Anaeromyxobacter diazotrophicus: one gene and its partner. The protein of the gene in region 2 interacts with the protein of the main gene of each other region in a pairwise test. Links are inferred from orthologs where the notes say so. Each region holds a gene or a part of one and is shown on either strand. Other genes may lie near its edges.

Region 1 (7,137 bases), on a different replicon or contig from region 2:
GGTCGCGCTCGTCCCGGGGGAGGCGGGGAACTTCAAGATCACGAGCGCCGAGGACGTGGAGCGGGCGCGGGCGCGGCTGGAGGCGCCGGTCGCGATGGGGGTCGGCTACGACGTCCACCCCTTCGGGCCCGGCCGCCGGCTGGTGCTGGGCGGGGTGGAGTTCGAGGGCGACGGCCTGGTCGGCCACTCGGACGCGGACATCTGCGCCCACGCCATCGGCGACGCCGTGCTGGGCGCCGCCGGGCTGGGCGACCTGGGCCGCCACTTCCCCGACACGGACGACCGCTGGAAGGGCGTCTCCTCGCTCGTCCTCCTGCGCGAGATCGCCCGCAAGGCGGCGGCCGCCGGCTGGCGGGTCGGCAACTGCGACGTGACCCTGGCGGCGCGCCGGCCGAAGATCGCGCCCCGCGCCGAGGAGATGCGCGCCCGGCTGGCGGAGGCGCTCGGCGTCGCCCCGGCGCAGGTGAACGTGAAGGCCACCACCGGCGAGCGGCTCGGCTTCGTCGGCCGCGGCGAGGGCATCGCCGCGCACGCGGTCGCGCTGCTCTACCGCGCCGCCCTTTAGCGGCCGGGTTCTCGACACCGGCGCGCGCTTCCGGGCTAGGATCGACCGCGATGGCCATCCAGATCCACGACACCCTCGCCGGGAAGAAGCGCGAGTTCGTCCCCCTCGAGCCGGGGCAGGTCCGCTTCTACGCCTGCGGCCCCACCGTCTACGACCACGCCCACGTCGGGCACGCGCGCAGCTACGTGGTCTGGGACGTGGTGGTGCGCCACCTCCGCGCCCGCGGCTACCAGGTGAAGTACGTCCGCAACTTCACCGACGTGGACGACAAGATCATCAAGCGCGCGAACGAGCGGGGCGAGGATCCCATCGCGCTGGCGGACTTCTACGCCCGCGCCTTCGACGAGGACATGGCCGCGCTCGGCAACGGGCCGCCGGACGTGGCGCCGCGCGTCTCCGGGCACCTGCCGCAGATCGTCGCGCTCATCGAGCGCCTCGTCGCGCGCGGCTTCGCCTACGCGCCCGGGAACGGCGACGTCTACTACGCGGTCCGCAAGTTCCCCGAGTACGGCCGCCTGGCCAAGCGCAACCTCGACGATCTGCTGTCGGGCGCGCGCGTCGACCCCGGCGAGGCCAAGCGCGACCCGCTCGACTTCGCGCTGTGGAAGGGCGCGAAGCCCGGCGAGCCGGCCTGGGACTCGCCCTGGGGCCGGGGGCGGCCGGGCTGGCACATCGAGTGCTCGGCCATGAGCGCCGCGCACCTCGGCGAGCCCATCGACCTCCACGGCGGCGGCAAGGACCTCGTCTTCCCCCACCACACCAACGAGATCGCGCAGTCGGTGGCGGCCGGGGGCGAGGGGGAGCTCCGCGCGGAGGGGTACTCCCGTTACTGGATGCACCACGGCTTCGTCGAGATCGACGACCAGAAGATGTCGAAGTCGCTCGGCAACTTCTTCACCGTGCGCGACGTGCTGGCCAAGTTCGACCCGGAGGCGGTGCGGGTCTTCCTGCTCAACACCCACTACCGCAACCCCATCAACTACAGCGACGCGGTGCTGGTGGAGGCGGAGAAGCGGCTCGTCTACCTGTACGAGACGCTGCAGAAGGCGGACGCGCTCGGCGCCGGCGCGCCGGCCGGCGAGGGCGCCGCCGACGGCGACCTCGTCGAGGCCTGCCGCGCCGCGCTCGACGACGACTTCAACACCGCCGCCGTGCTCGGCCTGCTCGCCGACGCGTTCACCGCCGCCAACGCCCTCGCCGACAAGAAGGGCAAGAAGACCCCGGAGGACCGGGCGCGCCTGGCCCGCTTCGCCCGCGACGCGCGGCTCGCCGGCCACGAGCTCGGCATCGTGCAGCGGCCTCCGGCAGCGGCGCTGGCGGCGCTGCGCGACCGGGCCGCGGCGCGGCGCGGCGTCGACCAGGCGCTGGTGGCCCGGCGCCTCGAGGAGCGCGCCGCGGCGCGGAAGGCGAAGGACTTCGCCCGCTCCGACGCCATCCGCGACGAGCTCCTCGCCCTGGGCGTCGCGCTCATGGACGGGCCGCAGGGCACCACCTGGAAGGTGGAGTAGTCCGCGGCGGGGGCCGCCGCTCCGCGTTAAGCTCCGCGGGTGTCCTTCGCGATCAAGAGCCCCTACCAGCCGACCGGCGACCAGCCGCGCGCCGTCCGCGAGCTGACGGAGGGGCTGCGCCGCGGCGACCTGGCGCAGGTGCTCCTGGGGGTGACGGGCTCGGGCAAGACCTTCACCGTCGCCAACGTGGTGGCGGAGGTGAAGCGGCCGACGCTCGTCATCGCCCACAACAAGACCCTGGCGGCGCAGCTCTACGGCGAGTTCAAGGAGCTCTTCCCCGACGCCGCCGTCCACTACTTCGTCAGCTACTACGACTACTACCAGCCCGAGGCGTACGTCCCCTCGACCGACACGTACATCGAGAAGGACTCGTCCATCAACGACGAGATCGACCGCATGCGGCACGCGGCGACCCACGCGCTCCTCACCCGCAACGACGTGCTCATCGTGGCGTCGGTGTCGTGCATCTACGGCCTCGGCACCGCCGAGGCGTACTACGGGCTGTTGCAGCAGGTGGAGAAGGGCCAGGAGTTCCTGCGCGACCGCTTCATCCGCTCCCTCATCGACATCCAGTACGAGCGGAACGACCTCGACTTCCACCGCGGCACCTTCCGCGTCCGCGGCGACACGCTCGAGGTCTTCCCTCCGTACGAGGAGGAGCGCGCCGTCCGCATCGAGTTCTTCGGCGACGTGGTGGACCGCATCACCGAGTTCGACCCCCTGCGCGGCCAGAACCTGGGGGAGCTGGACAAGGTCGCCATCTTCCCCAACAGCCACTACGTCTCGGCGCCGGAGACGCGCAAGCGCGCCATCGACGGGATCTGCGAGGAGCTGCGCGGCCGGCTCCAGGAGCTGCGCGCGCAGGACAAGCTGGTCGAGGCGCAGCGGCTCGAGCAGCGGACGATGTTCGACCTCGAGATGCTGGAGCAGATGGGCTTCTGCTCGGGGATCGAGAACTACTCGCGCTGGCTCTCCGGGCGCCGGGCCGGCGACGCGCCGCCCTGCCTCATCGACTACTTCCCGAAGGACTTCCTGCTCGTCATCGACGAGTCCCACCAGACCGTGCCGCAGATCGGCGCCATGTACCGCGGCGACCGCTCCCGCAAGGAGACGCTGGTGGACTTCGGCTTCCGCCTGCCCTCGGCGCTCGACAACCGCCCGCTCAAGTTCGAGGAGTTCGAGCGCATCGTGAAGCAGGGCATCTACGTCTCCGCCACCCCGGCCCGGTACGAGCTCGACCGGGCGGGCGGCGTGGTGGTGGAGCAGATCATCCGGCCCACCGGCCTCGTGGACCCGGAGGTGGAGGTGCGGCCGGTCGGGACGCAGGTGGACGACCTCCTGGCGGAGGTGCGGACGCGCGCCACGGCGGGCGAGCGCGTCCTCGTCACCACCCTCACCAAGCGCATGGCGGAGGATCTGACCGAGTACTACACCGACGTCGGCGTCCGCTGCCGCTACCTGCACTCCGACATCGACACGCTGGAGCGGAGCGCCCTCATCCGCGACCTGCGGCGGGGCGAGTTCGACGTCCTCATCGGCATCAACCTGCTGCGCGAGGGGCTCGACATCCCGGAGGTGTCGCTGGTGGCGGTGCTCGACGCCGACAAGGAGGGGTTCCTGCGCAGCGAGGTCTCGCTCATCCAGACCATCGGCCGCGCCGCCCGCAACCTGAACGGCCGGGTGCTGCTCTACGCCGACAAGGTCACCGACTCGATGCGCAAGGCGCTCGACGAGACGAACCGGCGGCGCGAGATCCAGCGCCGGTACAACGAGGAACACGGGATCACTCCCCAGTCGGTGCGGAGGAACATCACCGACCTGCACCTGGCCGAGGCCCCGGCGGGCGAGCTGCCCGTGCCGCTGGCGGCCGACGGCGCCGAGTACCAGCCGGAGGAGCTCCCGCGCATGATCGCCGAGCTGGAGAAGGAGATGAAGGCCGCCTCGCAGGCGCTCGAGTTCGAGCGGGCGGCCCAGCTCCGGGACCGCGTCCTGGCGCTGAAGGACCTCCAGCTCGGGGTGGTGCGGAAGCTCGGCGTCGGGATGAAGGGCCTGCTCGGCTCGGGGGCCAACCTCGCGGCCGGCGACGCGGCCCGGGCGCCTCGCCGGGCCCAGGCGATGCGGCGCCGGCGCCGGTGAGCGGCGCTACTGCACCACCGTGACCGCCGCGTCGTCGACGAGGAAGCTCGTCTGGAGCGTGGGATCCTCGGCGGCGTGGAGGTGGAGGCGGATGGTCCTGCCGCGCCACGCCGAGAGGTCGAAGCGCCACTGGGTCCAGCCGCTCGACGCGTCGAGGTTCGAGAAGGCGCCGAGCGTGCCGAGGAGGCTTCCGGCGCCGTCGCGCACGGTGACGGTGAGCGTGTCGAAGGCGGTCGAGGCGCTGGTCTCGGCGGTGGTCACTTGCAGCCAGAAGCTGAAGCTCGCGCCGCAGGCGCCGGCGGGGAGGGTGACCTCCTGCCAGAGGTCGTCCACGTGGGGGCTGCCGTAGCCGTCGAGCCAGGCCTTCCAGCCGCCGCTGTGCGCGGCCGGCGAGGTGGTCGGGTCGAGGACGCCGGCGGTGGCGACCCACGGCGCGGCGGTGCCCGCCTCGAAGCCGGGGTTGGCGAGGAGCTGGCGGGTGGCGGCGCAGGCGGCCGCGGGCGCGGCGTTCGCCACCGTCACGGACACGGCGGCCGACTCGCCGGCGTGGCCGGCCGCGTCGTAGGCCCGGCTGGTGAGGGTGTGCGGCCCGTTCGCGGCCGCGGTGGTGTCCCAGGGCGCGGTCCAGGGCGGCGCGGCCGCGGTGGCGACGAGCGCCCCGTCGACGTAGAGCTCGACGCGCGTCACGCCCACGTCGTCGCTGGCGGTCGCGGCGAAGGTCACCACGCCCGACACGGTGGCGCCGGGGGCGGGCGCGCTCACGCCGGTCGCCGGCGCGGTGGCGTCCGCGGGAGCGCCGAAGCCCAGGAACCCGGTGAAGAGCAGCGCGTCCGGGGAGCCGGTTCCGACCCCCGAGAGCTGGCCGGAGGTGGCGTTCGCGGTGAGCGCCGCCGCCACCTCGGCCGGCGTCGCCGACGGGCGCTGCGACAGGACGAGGGCCGCGGCCCCGGCGACGTGCGGGGTCGCCATCGAGGTCCCGCTGAGCGTGTTCGTGGCGGTGTCGGAGGTGAACCACGCCGAGGTGATGCCCACGCCCGGCGCGTACAGGTCGAGGCAGCTGCCGAAGTTCGAGAACGAGGCCTGGGCGTCCGAGGCGTCGGAGGCGCCCACGGTCAGGGCGGCCGGGAGGCGCCCCGGCGACTGCGTGCAGGCGTCGAGCGCGCCGTTGCCCGCCGCCACCGCGAAGGTGACGCCGGCGGCGATGGCGCTCTGCACCGCCTGGTCGAGGGTGGCCGAGGCCGCGCCGCCCAGGCTCAGGTTCGCGACCGCCGGCGAGAGGTGGTTGGCGGCCACCCAGTCGATCCCCGACAGCGCGGACGAGACCGACCCGGCCCCGGTGCAGTCGAGGACGCGCACCGACCACAGCCGCGCGCCCTTCGCCACGCCGTGGGTCGAACCCCCCAGCGTGCCCGCCACGTGCGTCCCGTGGCCGTTGCAGTCGTCGGTGCCGTGGCCGTCGTCCACGGCCGTGAAGGCGCCCGCGGCGCGGCCGCCGAACTCCGCGTGCGTGGCGCGGATCCCGGTGTCGATGACGTAGGCGTTCACCCCCGCGCCGTCCGCGCCGTAGCCGTAGCTGCCGTCGAGCGGCAGGCCGCGCTGGTCGAGGCGGTCGAGCCCCCAGGGGGCGCCCACCTCGATCCCCTCGGCGTGGAGCTCGCCGTCCTCCTCCACCCGCGCGACGCTCGGGTCCTGCGCGAGCGCCTGCGCCTGGGCGTCCGTCAGCTCCGCCAGGAAGCCGCGCAGCGCGTGGCGCCAGGTGCCCGCCACCCGCCCGCCGTGCTGGCCGGCGAGCGCGGCGGCGTCGATCGCCACGTCGTGCTCCTTGGCGAGGTCGTCGCGCAGCACCACGAGGTAACGGCCGCCCACCGGGTGCGCGACGCGGAGCACCGCGCCGGACTGGGTGTGGAGCGCCGGCGCCCCAGGGCCGCTCGTGGCGCCGGGGCCGCAGGCGAGGAGCGGTCCCGCCAGCAGCAGCGCGGCGGCGGAGCGGAGGTGCATCGAGGGTCCTCGCGGGCGGGCGGACGGCGCGCCTCCGGGCGGCTGGCCACCGGGTTCGACTGTGCCCCTGGGGGGTTCCCTCGATCAACGGGGACAAGGTGCGCAGGAGGTGGCGCGCGTGCGGTCGTCTGGCAGGAGGGACGACCGGCGCAAGCCGTGGGAACCGCTTAGAATCCCGCCGCAGATGGACGCCGCCCTGCGACAGAAGCTGGCCGACCTGCCGCCCGAGCCGGGCTGCTACCTCATGAAGGACCGGGCCGGGGAGGTGGTCTACGTCGGGAAGGCGTCGAGCCTCCGCTCCCGGGTGCGCAGCTACTTCGACGCGGGGCGGGGCGACGAGCGGGCCTTCGTCGCGCTGCTCGACGACCTCCTCGGCGACATCGACGTCATCGTCACCCGCTCCGAGAAGGAGGCGGTGCTCCTCGAGAACGAGCTCATCAAGAAGCACCACCCGCGCTTCAACGTCCGCCTGCGCGACGACAAGGACTTCATCGTCCTGCGGCTCGACGACCGCCACCCGTACCCGCGGCTCGAGGTGCGGCGCGCGCGCCAGCGCAAGGACGACGGCGCGCGCTACTTCGGGCCCTACTCGAGCGCGAGCTCGATCCGCGAGACCCTGCGCGTCGTGAACCGCTGGTTCCAGCTCCGGACCTGCAGCGACCACGTCTTCGACCACCGCAAGCGGCCCTGCATCCTGTACCAGATCCACCGCTGCCCGGCGCCGTGCGTCTACGAGGTGCCGGCCGAGGAGTACGGCCGCTCGGTGGAGGACGCGGTGGAGTTCCTGGAGGGCCGGGAGGGGGAGCTGGCGGGGCGGCTCCGGGCCCGGATGGAGGAGGCCGCCGCGGCGCTCCGCTTCGAGGAGGCCGCGCGCGCCCGCGACCAGCTCGTCGCCGTCGAGCGCAGCCTGGAGAAGCAGCGGGTGCTCAT
Region 2 (7,635 bases):
CGTTGGCGCTCGTGGCCGCGAAGACGGCCGCCGCCACCGCCGCCACCTCGCCCCAGCCCACCCCCACCCGCAGCGCCCCCTCGCCGAGCACGAGCGCCACGCCGCCGGTGGCCACCAGCAGCGCCACCACCAGGTGGACGGTGGGGCGCTCGCCGAAGGCGAAGAAGGACATCCCGGTCGCCAGGACGGGGAAGAGGTTGTAGAGGAGCCCCGCCTCGCCGGCCGGGATGCGGGCCAGCGCCGCGAAGTAGAGCACCACCACCAGTCCCCCGGAGAGGCCCCGCGAGACGAGCAGCCGGTAGTTGCTCGGGCGGTAGAGCGCGGGCCGGAGCCGGAACACCGCCAGCGAGACCAGCGCCCCCACCGCGAAGCGCACCACCGACAGGTGCCCGGCGGTGAAGCCGCCCGGGCCGCGCGACAGGCGGCGCGCCAGCACGGCCATGAGCCCGAAGCAGACGGCGGAGCCGGCGAGCTCGAGCCGCGCCAGCGCGCGGCGCCGCGCGTGCGCCCGGTCCGTCATGCCGGCTCGACCGGCTCGGCGATGGGCGCCGGCGGGAGCCCCTCGGCCGGGCGGTGGCCGAGGACGCTGCCGTACACCACGCCGCAGGCGCCGAGCACGAGGCCGCAGGCGCCGACCGGCGAGAGGCGCTCGCCCAGGATGGGGAGCGCCCACAGGAAGCTGGCCGCCGGGGTGAGCTGCTGCCAGAGCGCCGCCTCGGCCACCGTGAACACGCCGTAGGCGTGGGTCATGAGGATCTGCGCGAAGAAGGAGAGCACGCCCACCGCCACCGCCAGCGCCCACAGCCGCGGGTCGGTGGGCCAGGGCCCCCCCGAGAACGGGGCCGCCATGACGAGCCCGCCCAGGCAGAACGAGAAGAAGATGGTCGGGGCGTTGTCGGTGGGCCGGAGGGCCCGGATGGCCACCACCGCCCCGCCCCCGAGCACCGCCGAGGCGAGGCCGGCCAGGACGCCGGCGTCGGCGACCGCCAGCAGCGCACCGGCGCCCGGCGCGATCACGAGCCCGACGCCGACGGTGACGAGCGCCAGCGCCAGCGCGAGGTGGACCGTCGGCCGCTCGCCCAGCGCGAAGACCGAGATCCCCACCGCGAAGACGGGGAAGAGGTTGTTGAGGAGCGTGGCCTGCCCGGCCGGGATGCGCGCCAGCGCGATGAAGTAGAGCAGCACCGCCAGGCCGCCCTGCAGCCCGCGGCTGACGAGGAGCCACCGCCGCACCGGCCGGAAGGTGCCGGGCCGCAGCCGGAACAGCGCGAGGGTCATGGCGGCGCCCACCGCGAAGCGGACGGTGGTCATCTGGGCGGCGGTGAAGCCCGTCCCGCCGCGCGAGGCGAGCCGCGCCACCGAGGCCATGAGCCCGAAGAGCGCGCCCGAGACGAAGAGCTGTCCGCGCGCGGCGAGCCGTTTCGTCTTCATGACGCGCGGATCGCCTCGAGCTCGGCGGCGAGCGCGCCGGAGAAGCGCACCAGGTCGGCCTGCGCGGCCCGGAACCGGAACAGCGCCAGCTCGCCGCCGGGCCCGCCTCCGCCGGCCGCCTCGGCCAGGAAGCCGGAGAGATCGAGGCCGATCTCGACCACCGCGCCGCCCGGGGTCGCGCCGAGCTGGACAGCGAGGGGCGCCTCGCCGCCGGCGCGCCAGGCGAAGCCCTCGCCCTCGCCGCGCAGGAGCGCCGCCGTGGCGGCCAGGAGCTCGTCGACCTGGGCCGCCGCCACCCGCAGCGGCGGCAGGCGCACGAGCGGCCACCACTCGCCGTCGCGCGCGTCGTGGTACTCGACCGCGGCGGTCGCGAGCAGGTCGAGCGCAGGCTCGGCCGCGCCGCCGCCGGGGGGGCCGGCGGGCGAGGCCCGGCCCGCCAGGGTCAGCGCACAGCGCAGCGCGCCGCGGTCGTTGCGAAGCTCGGCCATGTGCCCCGTGGAATACCGCCTTTCGCCCGGCGGGGGAACGGCGTGAGCGCTCCGTCGCTGGCCCTGCGGGGCAGAGCCGGTTAAGACAGCGAATCCATGAGCGAGCCCGAAACCATCGTCGTGAAGGGGGCCCGCGAGCACAACCTGAAGTCGGTCCAGCTCGAGATCCCCAAGAAGAAGCTGGTCGTCTTCACCGGGGTCTCCGGCTCCGGGAAGAGCTCGCTCGCCTTCGACACCCTCTACGCCGAGGGCCAGCGCCGCTACGTCGAGTCCCTCTCCTCGTACGCGCGCCAGTTCCTCGGGCAGATGGAGAAGCCCAAGTACGACACCATCCGCGGGCTCTCCCCGACCATCTCCATCGAGCAGAAGGCCGCCTCGAACAACCCGCGCTCGACGGTGGGGACCATCACCGAGGTCCACGACTACCTGCGCGTGCTGTACGCCTCCATCGGGGTCCAGCACTGCCCGAGCTGCGGGCGCCCGGTCGGGAAGCAGACGGCCCAGCAGATCGTCGAGACGCTCCTGGCCATGCCGGAGGGCTCGCGCCTCCTCCTGCTCGCGCCGCTGGTCCAGAACCGCAAGGGTGAGTACCGCGAGCTCCTCGGCGACGCGCACAAGCGGGGCTTCGCGCGCGTCCGGGTGGACGGCGTGGTCCACTCGCTCGAGGAGCGGCTCGTCCTCGACAAGAAGCTGAAGCACGACATCGAGCTGGTGGTCGACCGGGTGGTGGTGAAGCCGGACCTCCGCGCCCGCCTCACCGACTCCGTCGAGACGGCGCTGCGCGAGGGCAAGGGCACGCTCATCGCGGCCGACGCGGCCCAGGAGCAGAAGGTCGGACCGGGGGTCGATCCGGAGGAGTACAAGAAGCACGACCGCTTCTTCTCCGAGCAGAGCGCCTGCCCGGTGTGCGGCCTCTCCTTCGGCGAGCTGGCGCCCCAGAACTTCTCGTTCAACAGCCCGCTCGGCTCCTGCCAGGAGTGCCAGGGCCTCGGCACCCGCGCCGAGATGGACGTGGACCTCATCATCCCCGACCCGTCGCTCACCATCCGCGAGGGCGCCATCGACCCGTGGGCGAGCGGGATGGAGAAGGGCGAGGGCTGGACCTTCGAGTTCGTCGAGCACCTCTCGCGCGCGCTCGGCATCGACCTCGACACCCCCTGGTCGAAGCTGCCCAAGGCGCAGCGCGAGATCGTCCTCAACGGCAACGAGGGGACGAACCGCGCCCGGATCGTCTGGGAGGGGGTGGTGAACCAGCTCCACCGACGGTTCAAGGCGACCGGCTCGGAGGCGATGCGGCGCTACTACATGCGCTACTTCTCCGACAAGCCATGCCCCACCTGCCAGGGCGAGCGCCTCCGGCCGGAGAGCCGGGCGGTGGAGATCCGCGGCAAGAGCATCGTCGAGCTGTCGGGCCTCACCATCACCGAGGCGCACGCCTGGCTCGACCAGCTCGACCTCCAGGGCCACCAGGCGCGCATCGCCGACGAGCTGCTCAAGGAGATCAAGAACCGCCTCAAGTTCCTCCTCGACGTGGGCCTCTCCTACCTCACGCTCGACCGGCCCGGCCCGTCGCTCTCCGGCGGCGAGAGCCAGCGCATCCGGCTCGCCTCGCAGATGGGGTCCGAGCTCACCGGCGTCATCTACATCCTCGACGAGCCGTCGATCGGGCTGCACCAGCGCGACAACGGCAAGCTGCTCGGCACGCTCAAGCGGCTGCGCGACATCGGCAACTCCGTCATCGTGGTGGAGCACGACGAGGAGACGATGGAGGAGTCCGACTGGCTGGTGGACTTCGGGCCGGGCGCGGGCGAGCACGGCGGCGAGATCGTGGCGCAGGGCACGCCCGAGGAGGTGAAGCGGCACCCCGCCTCGCTCACCGGCGCCTACCTCTCCGGCCGGCGAGAGATCGCGGTGCCGGAGCGGCGCCGCGCGGCGCACGGCGCGCTGACCGTCGCGGGCGCGAGCGCGAACAACCTGAAGGACGTGACGGTCAAGTTCCCGCTCGGCACCCTCACCGCGGTCACCGGCGTCTCGGGCGCCGGGAAGTCCACCCTGGTGAACGCGATCCTGCGCCCGGCGCTCACCCGGCTCCTCTACGGCACCCGCGAGGTGCCCGGGAAGCACCAGGCCATCCTCGGCCACGAGCAGATCGACAAGGTCATCGACATCAACCAGCAGCCCATCGGGCGCACGCCGCGCTCGAACCCCGCCACCTACACCAAGGTGTTCGACCTCATCCGCGAGGTCTTCGCCCAGACCCCGGAGGCGCGCGCCTTCGGGTACCAGCCCGGCCGCTTCAGCTTCAACGTGAAGGGCGGCCGCTGCGAGGCGTGCCAGGGCGACGGCATGAAGCTGGTGGAGATGCACTTCCTCGCCGACGTGCTCGTGCCGTGCGAGGTGTGCCACGGCAAGCGCTTCAACGAGGCGACGCTGCGGGTCCAGTTCAAGGGCAAGAACATCGCCGAGGTGCTCGACCTCTCGGTGCACGAGGCGATGGCGCTGTTCGCGAACCACCGCGAGATCCTGCGGGTCCTGCAGACGCTCGACGACGTCGGCCTCGGCTACGTGAAGCTGGGGCAGCCCTCCCCCACCCTCTCCGGCGGCGAGGCCCAGCGCATCAAGCTCTCGCGCGAGCTGGCGCGGGTCGGCACCGGCCGGACGCTCTACATCCTCGACGAGCCGACCACCGGCCTGCACTTCGAGGACACGCGCCGCCTGCTCCAGGTGCTCGACCGGCTGGTGGAGGCGGGCAACTCGGTGGTGGTGATCGAGCACAACCTCGACGTCATCAAGTGCGCCGACTGGGTGGTGGACCTCGGCCCCGAGGGCGGGGCCGGCGGCGGGCTCGTCATCGCCGAGGGCACGCCGGAGCAGGTGGCGGCGGCGAAGGAGAGCTCCACCGGGCACTACCTGGCGAAGGTCCTGCGCGCGCACCGCGCCCGCCGGCCCGCCACCGAGCGCAGCGCCTGAGCCTGGTCATGGACAGCAGCGCCCCCGTCCTGTAGGGCGGGGGTTCGCCGCCCGCCGTGCCGCGGCGGGCGGGACGAGCCCCGCCCCTACACGTCGACAGGAGCCCCAGATGCCCACCACCGTCGAGAACCTCCAGGTCGCCTTCGCCGGCGAGAGCCAGGCCAACCGCAAGTACCTCGCCTTCGCCCGGAAGGCGGAGAAGGAGGGCTACCCGCAGATCGCGAAGCTGTTCCGCGCCGCCGCCGAGGCCGAGACGATCCACGCGCTGGCGCACCTCGGCAACATGGGCGGCGTCGGCTCCACGCTCGAGAACCTGCGCGCCGCGGTCTCGGGGGAGACCTACGAGTTCACCGAGATGTACCCGCCCATGGTGGCGCAGGCGCAGGCGGAGAACCACAAGGCGCGCCACATGCTGGGGTTCGCCAACGCCGCGGAGAAGGTCCACGCGGGCCTCTTCGGCCAGGCGCTGCAGGCGCTCGAGGCGGGCGCCGACCTCTCCAAGATGGACGTCTACCTCTGCCCGGTCTGCGGCGACGTCGAGTTCGGCAACCCGCCCGACAAGTGCCCGATCTGCGGCGCGCCTGCGTCGAAGTACCAGAAGATCGGCTGACCGGTGGCGGGCGCGGCGAAGGCGGTCGCGGCCCCGGCGGCCGGCTCGCCCCGGCCCGCCCGCCGCACCGCCGCCGTCCTCCAGGTGCTGACGGCGGCGGCGCTGTGGGGCGTGAACGGGGTGGTGGCGCGCGCGCTCTTCCAGCGCGCCGTCGACCCGGGCCACCTGGTGCAGGTCCGCATGCTGGTGGGCGGGCTGGCGCTCGTCCCGCTCGCGCTGGCGCGGGGCGTGGCCCCCGGCGCGTTCGCGCCGCGGCGGCTGCCCGCGCTGGCGCTCTACGCGCTGTTGCTGGCCGCCGTCCAGCTCACCTACTTCCAGGCGATCGCCGCCGCCGGCGTGGCGGTCGCCATCTTCCTCCAGTACACGGCGCCGCTCCTGGTGGCCGCCTTCGAGGCGGTCCGGGCGCGGCGCCTCCCCTCCCCGCTGGTGGCGGCGGCGCTCGCGACCGCCAGCGCCGGCTCGGCGCTCCTGGTGCTGCCGGGCGGCGGGGTCCGGGTCCCGGCGGCCGGCCTGGCCTGGGGGCTCGGGGCGGCGTTCGCGTTCGCGAGCGCGACGGTCACCGCGGGCGAGCTGCGCCGGGGCGGGCTGGGCGCCATCCCGCTCCTCGCGGTCGGGCTCACGCTCGGCTCGCTCGTCTTCGTGCCGGTGCGCACCCCGTGGCAGGCGCTCGCCAGCATCCCGCCGGCCGACGTGCCGTACTTCCTGTACGTGGCGCTGCTCGCGAGCGCCCTGCCGTTCACGCTCTACGCGGCGGCCCTGGCGGTGCTGCCCGGCAGCGTCGCCATGCTGCTCGCGATGCTGGAGCCGGTGCTCGCGGCGGCGCTCGCCTGGGTCGCGCTCGGCGAGGCGCTCTCGCCGCTGCAGCTCGCCGGCGGCGCGCTCATCCTCGGCGCCATCGCCCTCGCCGCGCGCGTCAAATGAAGAGGGCCGGCGCGAGCCGGCCCTCCGCGCTGCGTCGAGGTGGCGCCCCTCAGGCGGCCTTGGCCGCCTTCTGGTGGCACTTGCACTCGCCCTTCGGGCAGGCGCAGTCCTTCCCCTTCGCGCACTCGCAGCCCTTCTTCTCGGGCTCGGCAGCCGAGTACTTGGGGGCGCCACAGTTCGCGCACTTGCACTGGCCCTTGGGGCAGGTGCAGCCCTTGCCGCCCTTCGTGCACTCGCACTTGACGGTCCCCTCGGCCTTCTTCTCCGGGGCCGCCGCGGCGGGCTTCGGCGCAGGCGCCGCGTCGGGGGTCGCCTGGGGCTTCGCGCCCTTCTCGGCGGCGGCCTTCTTGGCGCAGTCGCAGTCCTTGCCGCAGGCGTAGGCGGGGGTGCCGGCGGTCAGCGCGAACGCGCTCGCGGCGGCCAGCGCGGCGCTCAGCAGGAATCGCTTCGTCATGGCGTGCTCCTTCGGCAGAGGGTCTCGATCAGGTGGACGAGCCTAGGAGGAGCTCCCGGACCCGTCAAGCGTCTGCCAGCCCGCCCGGGGTCACGCCCGGGCGCGCCGGGGGCGCCGGGGGCGCCGCGCGCGGCGCCCATTCCGTTGAGGCACCGAAGGTTGGCGTGTAGATTCCGCGCTGAATGCAAAACCTCGATCCGGACGCCCTGCTCGCGATGCTCCGCGACCCGAACCGGGAGACGCAGGAGATCGCGGCCAGCGCGGGCGTCCCCCGGGACGAGGCGGGCCGCGCCGCGCGCCTCGCCCTCGGCCTCGGCAAGGCCAAGCCGGAGGAGATCCTGAGCCTCCCCCCGCCGCTCGCGCTGGCGCTCCTCCGCGCCGCCGCGACCGCCGGGCGCGCCGACGTGCTGGCCGCGGCCGCCGCCCACCCTCACAAGGACCTCGCCAAGGAGGGCAAGCGCGCCCTCTACGTCCTCAAGATGCGCGGCGTCGCCGTCCCGGAGGCGCCGCGCCCCGCGGCCCCGCCGCCCGCGCCGGCGGTCGAGCCGCCGGTGCCGTGCTTCGCCTCCACCGTCGACGGCCACGGCGAGCGCGCGGTCTGGATCGGCCGCGCGGTGCCGGGCAAGGGCATCGAGGTGGGGCAGGCCGTCCTCTCCGACGAGAAGGGGCTGGTCGAGCTCCACCTCGCGCTCCTCGGCCGCAAGGAGTACCGGCAGTTCGCGAAGGACATCGTCGAGCGCGGGCGCAGCATGGGCGTGGCG

The links. Proteins that work in one complex are often made in the same cells at the same time.
Region 1: the proteins of uvrA (region 2) and uvrB interact in binary tests that used the Escherichia coli proteins (3 or more experiments, as listed by UniProt). The link is inferred for Anaeromyxobacter diazotrophicus from one-to-one orthologs.

What each region holds. Positions count from the first base shown.
Region 1 is NZ_BJTG01000006.1:236,348-243,484, forward strand. The notes cover bases 1,754-4,660. They hold uvrB (excinuclease ABC subunit UvrB), read left to right. Parts: upstream 1,754-2,112; coding sequence 2,113-4,209; downstream 4,210-4,660. Other genes in these bases: cysS (cysteine--tRNA ligase), read left to right, coding at 1,754-2,073; HWY08_RS14020 (S8 family serine peptidase), read right to left, coding at 4,216-4,660. Outside these bases: ispF (2-C-methyl-D-erythritol 2,4-cyclodiphosphate synthase), read left to right, coding at 1-565; more of cysS, read left to right, coding at 616-1,753; more of HWY08_RS14020, read right to left, coding at 4,661-6,207; excinuclease ABC subunit UvrC, read left to right, coding at 6,392-7,137. UniProt on the Escherichia coli protein: The UvrABC repair system catalyzes the recognition and processing of DNA lesions. A damage recognition complex composed of 2 UvrA and 2 UvrB subunits scans DNA for abnormalities.
Region 2 is NZ_BJTG01000014.1:32,176-39,810, forward strand. What follows is about bases 1,685-5,089. They hold uvrA (excinuclease ABC subunit UvrA), read left to right. Parts: upstream 1,685-2,015; coding sequence 2,016-4,889; downstream 4,890-5,089. Other genes in these bases: HWY08_RS20915 (hypothetical protein), read right to left, coding at 1,685-1,919; HWY08_RS20925 (rubrerythrin family protein), read left to right, coding at 4,999-5,089. Outside these bases: HWY08_RS20905 (DMT family transporter), read right to left, coding at 1-520; HWY08_RS20910 (DMT family transporter), read right to left, coding at 517-1,431; more of HWY08_RS20915, read right to left, coding at 1,428-1,684; more of HWY08_RS20925, read left to right, coding at 5,090-5,499; HWY08_RS20930 (DMT family transporter), read left to right, coding at 5,503-6,420; HWY08_RS20935 (hypothetical protein), read right to left, coding at 6,470-6,874; HWY08_RS20940 (Y4lR C-terminal helical domain-containing protein), read left to right, coding at 7,057-7,635. UniProt on the Escherichia coli protein: The UvrABC repair system catalyzes the recognition and processing of DNA lesions. UvrA is an ATPase and a DNA-binding protein. A damage recognition complex composed of 2 UvrA and 2 UvrB subunits scans DNA for abnormalities.